Regions from separate parts of the Protofrankia sp. Cas8 genome, predicted to be linked through region 1. Evidence: riboswitches for the same ligand, from Rfam matches in the RefSeq annotation. Region 1 holds a riboswitch; each other region holds the start of a gene.
What was found. Region 1 has a riboswitch for cobalamin ahead of U9977_RS03860 (VWA domain-containing protein). Riboswitches for the same ligand answer to the same signal wherever they lie in the genome.
Positions count from the first base shown of each region.

Region 1 (3,252 bases):
CCGCGGGCGTGCTGCCAGGGCGCGGCTGCCCGCAGGGTCGCCAGCAGGTGCAGGCCGGGTGCGTCCGGGGAGCTCGTGACGACCGCGCCGTGCGAGGTGCGGGCGCGTGAGCGGCGGCCGGGCGCGCCCAGCGGCGTTCCGGTGTCTGGGATCTCCAGCCGGCGCGGGCGGAACGACGGGCCGGGCGTGCCGGCACGTCGCTCCTGGCGCCCCTGCCCCTGCCCCGCCGTGGCGCGGTATTCCCCGGCATCCTGTTCCGGGGCATCGTGTTCCGCGGAACGCGGGGATGGGACGACATCCGACTCGGCCGTCCGCTCCGCTGTCGTTTCCGGCCCGCTGGACGTCGGCCCGCTGGACGTCGGCCCGCCGCGTCCACCACCGCCACCACCGCCACCGGGCGACGGGGGGCGATCCGGGTCCATGTCCGGGTCCATGTCCGGGTCAAGGTCGGGGTCCGGACCGGTGGGGGACTCCTCCGCGTGCTCGTCCAACGCCTTGGTCAGGGCGTCTTCGTCCAGGCCGGGCGCGTCGAACGGGCCACGGCGGCAGCGGTGCGGCAGGGCCAGGCGGGCGGCCCGGCGGACGTCGTCGGCGTCGACGGTCTCCCGGCCCTCCCAGGCGGCCAGCGCGATCGCGGTGCGTGCCACGACCACGTCCGCGCGCATCCCGTCCACGTCGAACGCCGCACACACCGCGGTGACCTGGCGCAGTGCGGAGTCGGGCAGTTCGACAGCGGGCAGCCGGTCGCGGGCGGTGGCGATCCGGGCGGCCAGGGCGGTCTCCTGCACCGCCCAGCGAACGGCGAAGGCGTCGGGGTCGGCGTCGTAGGCCAGCCTGCGACGCACCACCTCGGCCCGCACCGGCGGCTGTCGGCTGGCGGCGACCTCGACGGTCAGTCCGAAGCGGTCCAGCAACTGCGGGCGCAGCTCACCTTCTTCGGGGTTCATCGTCCCGACCAGCAGGAAGCGGGCTGCATGGCGCACCGACACCCCGTCACGTTCCACGTGGGCGACACCGAGGGCGGCCGCGTCCAGCAGCAGGTCGACGAGATGGTCGTGCAGGAGGTTGACCTCGTCGACGTAGAGCAGGCCGCGATGGGCGGCGGCGAGCAACCCCGGCCGCAGCGAGGTGACGCCTTCGGCGAGCGCCCGGTCGAGGTCGATCGCTCCGGTGACCCTGTCCTCGGAGGCGCCGACCGGCAGCTCCACCAGGCGCGCCGCCCGGGTGCTCGGCCGCGCCTCCGGTGGATGCGGGCCGTCCGGGCAGTCGGGGTCGACCGCGGCCGGGTCACAGGAGAACCGGCAGCCGGTTACCACGTTCACCGGTGGGAGCAACGCGGCGAGCCCTCGGACCGCGGTCGACTTGGCCGTGCCCTTCTCGCCGCGGACGAGGACCCCGCCGATCGCCGGGGACACCGCGTTGAGGACGAGCGCGAGCCGCAGATCGTCCATGCCCACCACCGCGGACAACGGGTAGGCCGTCATCGTGCCCTGTGCCGGTGTGCGCCGGACTCCGTATCGATCACGAGCCGGCCGATCACGAGCCGGCGGGCGTGCGTTGGCATACCGCGGTCCTCCCTCGGGTTTCCTCGCCCTCGGTAACGGTGCGGACGGCCGGAGTATCCTGACTTCCGGATCAGCGCGCCCCCTCGGCCTTCCAACCGCTCTCGCGGCCGTGACGTACGGTGAGGGGTTGCTCCCCGGTGACAGTGGCGGGACCGCGCCGGATTCCCACCGGCTTCCTCCACTGCCGTCGCGTTCCTCAGCATGGCACACCTACGGTCATAGCGACGGTCCGACGGGTTATCCTTCGCGGCTTTCAAGGCCGCCTGCAAGGCCGCCCGCAACGCCGCCTTCAAGGTCACCTTCGAGCTCCAGGTAGGTCTGGCGGAGTCCGTCGATGGTGGTGGCGTCGGGTTTTTCCCACAGGCCGCGGTCGGCGGCTTCCAGCAGGCGTTCAGCGATGCCGCGCAGCGCCCACGGATTGGACGTTTGCATGAAGTCGCGGGTTTCGGGGTCGAACACATAGGAGGCGGCCAACGACTCGTACATCCAGTCCTGCACGACACCCGCGGTCGCGTCATAGCCGAACAGGTAGTCGACGGTCGCCGCCAGTTCGAACGCGCCCTTGTAACCGTGGCGGCGCATCGCCGCGATCCAGCGCGGATTCACCACCCGGGCCCGGAACACCCGGTGGGTCTCCTCCTGCAACGTGCGGGTCTTCACCGCGTCCGGCATGGCGCTGTCCCCCACGTAGGCCGCCGGTGACGCGCCCGTGAGCGCGCGGACCGCCGCGACCATCCCGCCGTGGTACTGAAAGTAGTCGTCGGAGTCGACCAGGTCGTGCTCGCGGGTGTCCTGATTCTTCACGGCCACCTGGATGCGACGGAACGCCTGCTCCATGTCGGCTCGGGCCTCCCGCCCGTCGAGGTCGCGGCCGTAGGCGTAGCCGCCCCACACCGCGTACACCTCGGCAAGGTCGGCGTCCGAACGCCACTCGCGCGAGTCGATCAGGGGCAGGAGACCGGCGCCGTAGGCCCCCGGCTTCGACCCGAAGATACGGGTCGTGGCCCGCCGCCGGTCACCGGGAGCGGCGCGCAGATCGGCTCGCACGTGGGCGGCGAGTGCGTTGTCGGCATCCGCCTCCTCGTCGAGGGCCGCGACGGTGCTCACCGCGTCGTCGAGCAGCGTGACAATGTGGGGGAAGGCATCCCGGAAGAAGCCGGAGATCCGCACGACCACGTCCACCCGCGGCCGGCCGAGCTCGGCAAGCGGTACCACCTCGAAGCCGGTGACCCGCCGGGACGCGTCGTCCCAGGTCGGCCGGCAGCCGAGCAGCGCCAGCACTTCCGCAATGTCGTCACCTTGCGTACGCATCGCGGACGTGCCCCAGACGGTCAGTCCCACCGAGGACGGATAGCTCCCGGTGTCGGCGAGGTGGCGGGCGAGCAGCGAGTCGGCGAGTGCGCGGCCGGTCTCCCAGGCCAGTCTGGACGGGATCGCCTTCGGATCGACCGAGTAGAAGTTCCGCCCGGTCGGCAGTACGTTGACCAGCCCGCGGGTGGGTGACCCCGACGGCCCCGGCGGCACGAACCCGCCACCGAGCGCCCGGAGTACGGCAGTGATCTCGTCCGGGGTGCGGTCCAGGCGCGGCACCACCTCGGACGCGGCGAACACCAGCACCTTCTCGACCTCGGCGTTGTTCGCTGACCCGGTGCTGTTCGCTGACCCGAGGACGTCCGCGCACACCCCG
Region 1 is NZ_CAUVXI010000012.1:6,258-9,509, reverse strand. It holds gene U9977_RS03860 (VWA domain-containing protein) at 1-1,484, opposite strand, end outside; cobalamin riboswitch at 1,617-1,744, opposite strand; gene cobN (cobaltochelatase subunit CobN) at 1,803-3,252, opposite strand, start outside.

Region 2 (3,252 bases), on a different contig from region 1:
GACTCAAACCATGATCACAACCATTGACGTGGCAGGCCGACTGGTAGTGCCCAAAGCCCTGCGCGAGCGCATGGGCCTGAAACCAGGCACCCAGATCGAGGTTGAAGAACGCAACGGCGAACTCACGTTGCGGCCGGTCGGGCCGAGGGCCGTCGCCGTCGAACGGGACGGCCGTACCGTGCTCACGACCGGTACACCCACCCCACTCCTAGAGCACGAAGACCTACTTCGCATGATCGACGAGTCGCGCGGATGGCCTCGTTGATCACAACAGCCGATACGAGTGTGATCGTGCCAGCCCTTGCAGACTGGCATCCCGAACACAAGAGGTCACTCGATCTCGTACGGAACGTCCGGCAGCTACCCGGACATGTTCTGATCGAGACGGTTTCCGTGCTCACCAAGCTTCAGCGCGGGGTCGCCACCCCGGCTGCCGACGTCGTGCTTGCGCTGACGCAGGACTTTCCTGACGAACCACTCGTACTCAGCCCGGCCGAGTACCGGCGGCTCCTCACCACCTTCGCCGCCACCGGGATCACAGGCGGGCAGGTGTACGACGCCTTAGTGGGGATGAGCGCCGCGGCTGCCGGTGCACGCTTGTTGACAGCTGACCGCCGTGCCCTGCCCACCTATGCCGCAGTGGGAGCCACCGCGGAACTCGTCTTCTGATCACTGCGCGCCGAACGGACCGCACGCTCGGTCAGCGCCCCGAACAGCAGGCCGATCGTGGTCCACAGCGACACCTGAATCGCCAGGGATGCGATGCGGAACCGCCACAGCACATCGGCGGGAAATCCCTGCGGGGTCTCGTGGACCTGTGGCAGGAGGTAACAGGCCAACCCGACGATCACCAGAGCACCGGCCATGGCGAGCAACGCCGCATCCCAGGCACCGAACCTCGCCGCGAGCCGGCGAGCCGTCACAGCGCCACCGATGACCACTGCCAGCGAGATCAGCATCATCGTGAAGTACAGGCTTGTGCGCTCACCGATGGTGTCGGGATTACCGATGGACGGCGGGTTGGCCGGATACTTCAGATCGGGCAGCAGGTACATTCCCATGAAGCCCGCGAGCGCCACCAGCGCCGCCGTCCCCCGCGCACCCAGGCCACCGAGACGGCCCTGCACACCGGCGTAGGCGAGAGCGAAGAGCCCGCCGATTGCGACGCCGAACACCAACAGGCCGGTGAACAGGCCGATGGTGCTCTGCACGTTTCGGGACACCAGATTCATTGCCTGCACGCCGTCGGCGGCGTCCCGCGCCGACTCGAAGGCGATCGCGTGGCCGACCTCGCTCTCCCCGAGGAGCTTGGCGACGACGAAGGCACACCCGGCTGCGAGCGCGCCGACCAGCATCCCACGGATCAGCAGTGCGCGAACCATCACCGGCCCCGCTCAGTGACAGGCGAAACCGAGCAGGTGACGGGCATCGTGTACGAACTCGTGGATGTAACTACCGCCCACGAGCGACACGGCGCCCTGTTCCGCACCGACGAAGTACAGCAGCAGCAGCGCCAGGACCGAACCGAAGAGCGCAAATGGGGCCAGCTCGGTCAGGGGGATCGTCGGCAGCGCCGGCCGGGCGGCCGGCGCATCGCCAGCCGCTGGATACGCCATTGCATGGGCCATTGCGGGACCTCCACAGGAATCACGCGTTCCACTCGGCAGGGCATGTCCGGCGATGGGTCTGGCTTCCGACGTCGCTCCTTGGGCGGGCCGGTCACAGTGGCGCGACCGTGCCGGATTCACACCGGCTTCCACCGCTCGGACACCAATGAGACAACCAGCAATCAACCCCTCGCGTCAAGCAGTACCGGTTACGCATCTCACCGGGTACTCAGAGGACCAGCTGGGCCGAAGGGCTACTGGCCGCCCGCCGTCAACTGTGGACAGCCCTCACCTGTAGACCGATGCCGCGACCGGGATGGCCGGATCGAGGTTCTGAAGGGGGACCACCCGCCGACCCAGTGGCGCGATGGCCAGCGGAATCATCTTGAACGACGCTACGCCGAACGGGATCCCGATGATCGTCAAACAGAGCACCACGCCGAAGATCAAATGTCCGAGGACGAGCCACCAGCCGGCGATCAGGAACCACAGCAGGTTGACCAGGAAGAGCACGACGGGAGCCTCGCCGGGCTGGTCGACCACGACCCGGCCGAACGGCCAGACGACGTAGCCCGCCAACCTGAACGCCGCGACCCCGAACGGGATCGTCACGATCAGCAGGCAGCACACGATGCCGGCAAGGAGATAGCCGAGCGCCAGCTCGAACCCGGCGAACAACAGCCACAGAATGTTTCCGATTATCCGCACGCCCGCTACCTACCCGCCTGAGCGGTCACGATCCCGAGTCACGCTCGACCCAGATCCGGCGGGACTGGATCGCCGGCATCTCGCGGACCTCACGACCCTCCACGCCCCGACCCCTTCGACAAGGGCCTCGCCGGCACGCCCAACCCCGACATTCAGGTATATCCATATGTTCGGCTAATTCAGGACCTTCGTCCTGTTTTCTGCTACCCTCACGGGTAGTAACCTGACCGGGACGGAGGACGCGGGATGCATGCTCCACGCCCTGCAACGCCGCGTCCCCGTTGCCGGCCGCGCTGGGCAGCACCGCTCCCATCCGTTCCGGAGATTCTTCCCGAACGGCACTCGACGCATCCTGGATTTGACCGATCGACAGGAGGAGCAACACGGTGAACAACGAGAAGGCCGAAGACCAGCCGCTGCACGTGCAGGGCCGGGACGCGGTCATCGCCGGTGCCGCTGGAGTACGGTGGCGCGACGGCGAGCCGCCCGACTATCATCTGTCGAAAGAGACGATGCCCCAGGAGCGTACCCACGAACACGCCAAGGGCTCCCTGGCCGACATCGTCGAGCGCGTGGTTCAGGTCTTCGAAATGGAGGTCTCCCACAAGAAAGATCCGGCCCAATGGGTCAGTATGGTCACCGATCAGTTCCGTACCCGCGTCAACGGCGGTCCCTGGGCAAACAGTCAGGACCTTGTCGAAAGAGGCAGCTACAACATCCTCATCGGCGAGAACCCCTATTACTCGGCGAGCGACGAGACGTTCGAGTCCTCCCATCAAATCTTCCTCAAGGCCCTTCCGGGCGGCTTCTTCTGGGAGGTCCTGGAGGTCTACTCGCCACCGCCTATGATCACTTTTAAATGGCGCCACTGGGGTACCTTCAGCGGACCGTACAAGGGGTTCGAGCCAACCGGCGAACGCGTCGAGATGTTCGGGGT
Region 2 is NZ_CAUVXI010000089.1:5,084-8,335, forward strand. It holds gene U9977_RS14375 (AbrB/MazE/SpoVT family DNA-binding domain-containing protein) at 11-265, shown strand; gene U9977_RS14380 (PIN domain-containing protein) at 253-669, shown strand; gene U9977_RS14385 (CbtA family protein) at 630-1,382, opposite strand; gene U9977_RS14390 (CbtB domain-containing protein) at 1,395-1,616, opposite strand; cobalamin riboswitch at 1,666-1,790, opposite strand; gene U9977_RS14395 (YccF domain-containing protein) at 1,896-2,315, opposite strand; gene U9977_RS14400 (SnoaL-like polyketide cyclase) at 2,702-3,252, shown strand, end outside.
Region 2: it holds a riboswitch for cobalamin, as region 1 does, so the genes downstream of both, U9977_RS14390 (CbtB domain-containing protein) here and U9977_RS03860 (VWA domain-containing protein) in region 1, are expected to answer to the same signal.

Region 3 (3,252 bases), on a different contig from region 1:
CCGCCGGCAGACCGATTCGCCGACGTGTCCCACGAGATCGTCCACGAGGTGCCCGTACTCGACGACGCGCTCGCGTGGACCACCTGCACGGTGCACGCCCTGCATTCTGGTGGTGATCACACCATCCTCGTCGGTTCCGTCATCGGGCTCTACCGGGGCCACGGTCGACCGTTGCTGTGGCACGACGGGCGCTTTCAATCCATTTCGCGTGGACGGCAAGGCGGCGAAGACCCCGATATGTAGCATCTCATCCGGGCAGCTGACGTGCGGCATTTATATGTATCTTTCATAACGCATGGCATATTGGTCGAAATATCATGGCGAGTACAAACAGAAGGAATAAACTTCGCCACATCGCATCGCCGACCCATGTGCCGCGGTACCATACGACCCGACGAATGAACTCGTAAAGAAAGGAGTCCGGCGTCATGCCTGATCGGCTCATCGCAGATCCTCGCGGATTCGGCCGGCGCGCCACGTTGGATGTGTGAGACGTGGATGGTGACTCTTCTGCAGACATCTTCCTGTTCTACCGCGACGGCACCGGGAAACAGCAGGTGGTGAACCTGACCGCGGCCGTGGGTGTGACGGTCGGTCGCGGTCCCGGTAGCGACGTCAGGCTGGCGTGGGACAGCAAGGTCTCACGCCTGCATGCACAGTTCCAACAGATCGGAACCAACTGGATACTGATCGACGGAGGGTTGTCCCGTAACGGCACCTTTGTGAACGGGGAACGGCTCGTCGGACGGCGACGACTCGGGGACGGCGACGTTATTCTCGTCGGTTCGACCTCGCTGACTTATCGTGACAACCGCTTCGGCCGCGCATCCGCCGGCCGTGGCGCGATAGAGACCCAAGACGTGAACAATATCGTGACCCTGCGTTCCCTGTCGTCGACCCAGCTGCTGGTACTGGAATCCCTGTGTCGCCCGTACCAGGAGCGAACCCCGTACACGACTCCCGCAACAAATCGGCAGATCGCCGACGAGTTGTTCTTCAGTGTCGAGGCGGTCAAGACCCACCTACGGACGTTGTTTCGCAAGTTCGGCGTGGAAGAACTGCCGCAGAACCAGAAGCGAATGAAGCTCGTCGAGCTGGCTTTCCAGGCCGGGTTGGTGTCCGAGCGCGAACATTGATCGTCACCGCTGGCCCACCACGCCGCCCTCCCAGCCCCGTCGCCCGATGACTTCGGGCGTTCCGCGGTCAGACCGAGCGTCGCGTGTGGGATGATCGTGGCGGCATCCTTCGCGAGGTGCCCTGGGAGACCGGGGAGAATCGGGAAGCCGGTGAGAGTCCGGCACGGGCCCGCCGCGGTCATCGGGGAGTCACCGTCCACGCGCGCAGGCGCAGCCACTGGGCCACCTGGCCTGGGAAGGCCGGGCGGCCAGGCGTTGATCCGAGAGTCCGAAGACCGGCCTCGCATGTGTGCCACCCGCCGATGGTCGGGTGGTCGGAGCGCGGGAGCCTCGCCATGTCCGTAAATATCTACGATGTGATCAAAAAACGCCGTGACGTGCGTGCCCAGTTCACCGGAGCGCCGATCGCGGCCGATGTCCTGGACCGTGTGCTTGCGGCGGCTCATGCCGCCCCGAGCGTCGGCCTGAGTCAGCCATGGGACTTCATCCTGGTCGAAAACATCCGAACCCGGAAAACCTTTCATGATCATGTCAGGCATGAACAAGCTGTCTTTGCGGCGACACTGACCGCGGACCAAGCCACCCGTTTCAGCCGGATCAAGATCGACGGCGTACTGGAGTCCACGCTGGCCGTCGTGGTGACATACGACCCGCGGCGGGGCGCACCAGCTGTCCTGGGACGACACTCCATCGCGGATGCCGGGCTGTATTCCGTATGTCTGGCCATCGAGAACCTGTGGCTGGCAGCGACCGCCGAAGGCCTCGGCGTCGGCTGGGTGTCCTTCTATCGTGAACAGGCCGTTCGGAACATGCTCGGGATTCCCGACGAGGTCCGCCCTGTCGCGTGGTTGTGCCTGGGACCTGTCACACATCATGAGACCGTCCCCGACCTGGAACGGCACAACTGGGCCTACCGGCGCGCTCTGCCTCAGGCAGTCCATCACGAGATGTGGTAATCAGCCGGTCAGGAATCGACGGTCGGCCACCTTCAAGCCAAGGTGGCCGACTGTCTGCGGCTCTCCGGGAAGCGAACGTAGCGGCCGCCCCGGAGCCTGTTTCAGGCTTGTTTCACAGCACCCGATTTCACAGCACCCGGGTTCAGAACAGCAGTTTCAGAGGGCGGAGACTACCTGCTCGTAGTCCAGCCGTGGGCTGCGGTCGAACCACGGGTTCTCCCCGGGAGTGCCGATGTTTATGACTGCGAGTGTCCGCAACGGCTGGTCGGCGAAGAACTCCTTGTCGACAGCGGTGGCGTCCAGGCCCGTCATCGGGCCGGCCGCCAGCCCAGCGGCGCGGATACCCAGAATGAGGTAGCCGATCTGCAGGCCGGCGTTGAAGCGGGCCGTCTGCTCGCGAGCGACCGGTTCGGTGAAGAAGTCCTTGGCGTTCGGCAGATGGGGGAAGACCTGCGGGAGGTTCTCGTGGAAGTCGACGTCCGCGGCCACGATGGCCACGAGCGGCGCAGACTGCGTCTTCGCCTGGTTACCCGGGCTGAGATGCTGTACCAGCCGTTCCCGAGCCTCGGGCGAACGGACCAGGATGATCCGCAGCGGCTGCGCGTTCATACTGGTCGGCGCCCATTTGATCAGCTCATAGATGGCACGGACCTGCTCGTCGGACACCGGATCGTCGCTGAACGTGTTCGCAGTCCGGGCCGTGTGGAACAATAGATCCGCGGCGGCGGCGTCCAGCAGCAGAGCGTCTTCGCCGGTAGCGATATCGGTGATGGTCATGGAGGTCGGGACTCCTGATAGTCGGGTGGTTGCCATGAGCGCTCCGGGGACTGCGGCCTACGGGCGCGCGATCTGACGATCGTCGCGCGCCCGTAGGCCCAGCTGCTTAATTGAACCGACAACTATGCTGCCGGCATCCCGACTGCGATGTGAGCTGCGCCTCCAGGCCCGCTCTCGGCGGGGACGGGTACGAAGGGCTGCCACCAAGGGCTGCTACCAAGGGCTGCTACCAAGGGCGGCATCGATCCGTGGAGAGTGCTCGGATGTCTAGTAACCCACGTCCGGGGGTCGCGCTGCGGACCCGGCTGATGTTCGGCCTGCTGGCCCTGCTCACGGTGGGGTTGTCCGCCACCGCCGCCATCAGCATCTTCGCGCTGCGTACC
Region 3 is NZ_CAUVXI010000287.1:559-3,810, forward strand. It holds gene U9977_RS25405 (flavin reductase family protein) at 1-243, shown strand, start outside; gene U9977_RS25410 (FHA domain-containing protein) at 495-1,136, shown strand; cobalamin riboswitch at 1,234-1,435, shown strand; gene bluB (5,6-dimethylbenzimidazole synthase) at 1,472-2,092, shown strand; gene U9977_RS25420 (malonic semialdehyde reductase) at 2,249-2,863, opposite strand; gene U9977_RS25425 (HAMP domain-containing sensor histidine kinase) at 3,133-3,252, shown strand, end outside.
Region 3: it holds a riboswitch for cobalamin, as region 1 does, so the genes downstream of both, bluB (5,6-dimethylbenzimidazole synthase) here and U9977_RS03860 (VWA domain-containing protein) in region 1, are expected to answer to the same signal.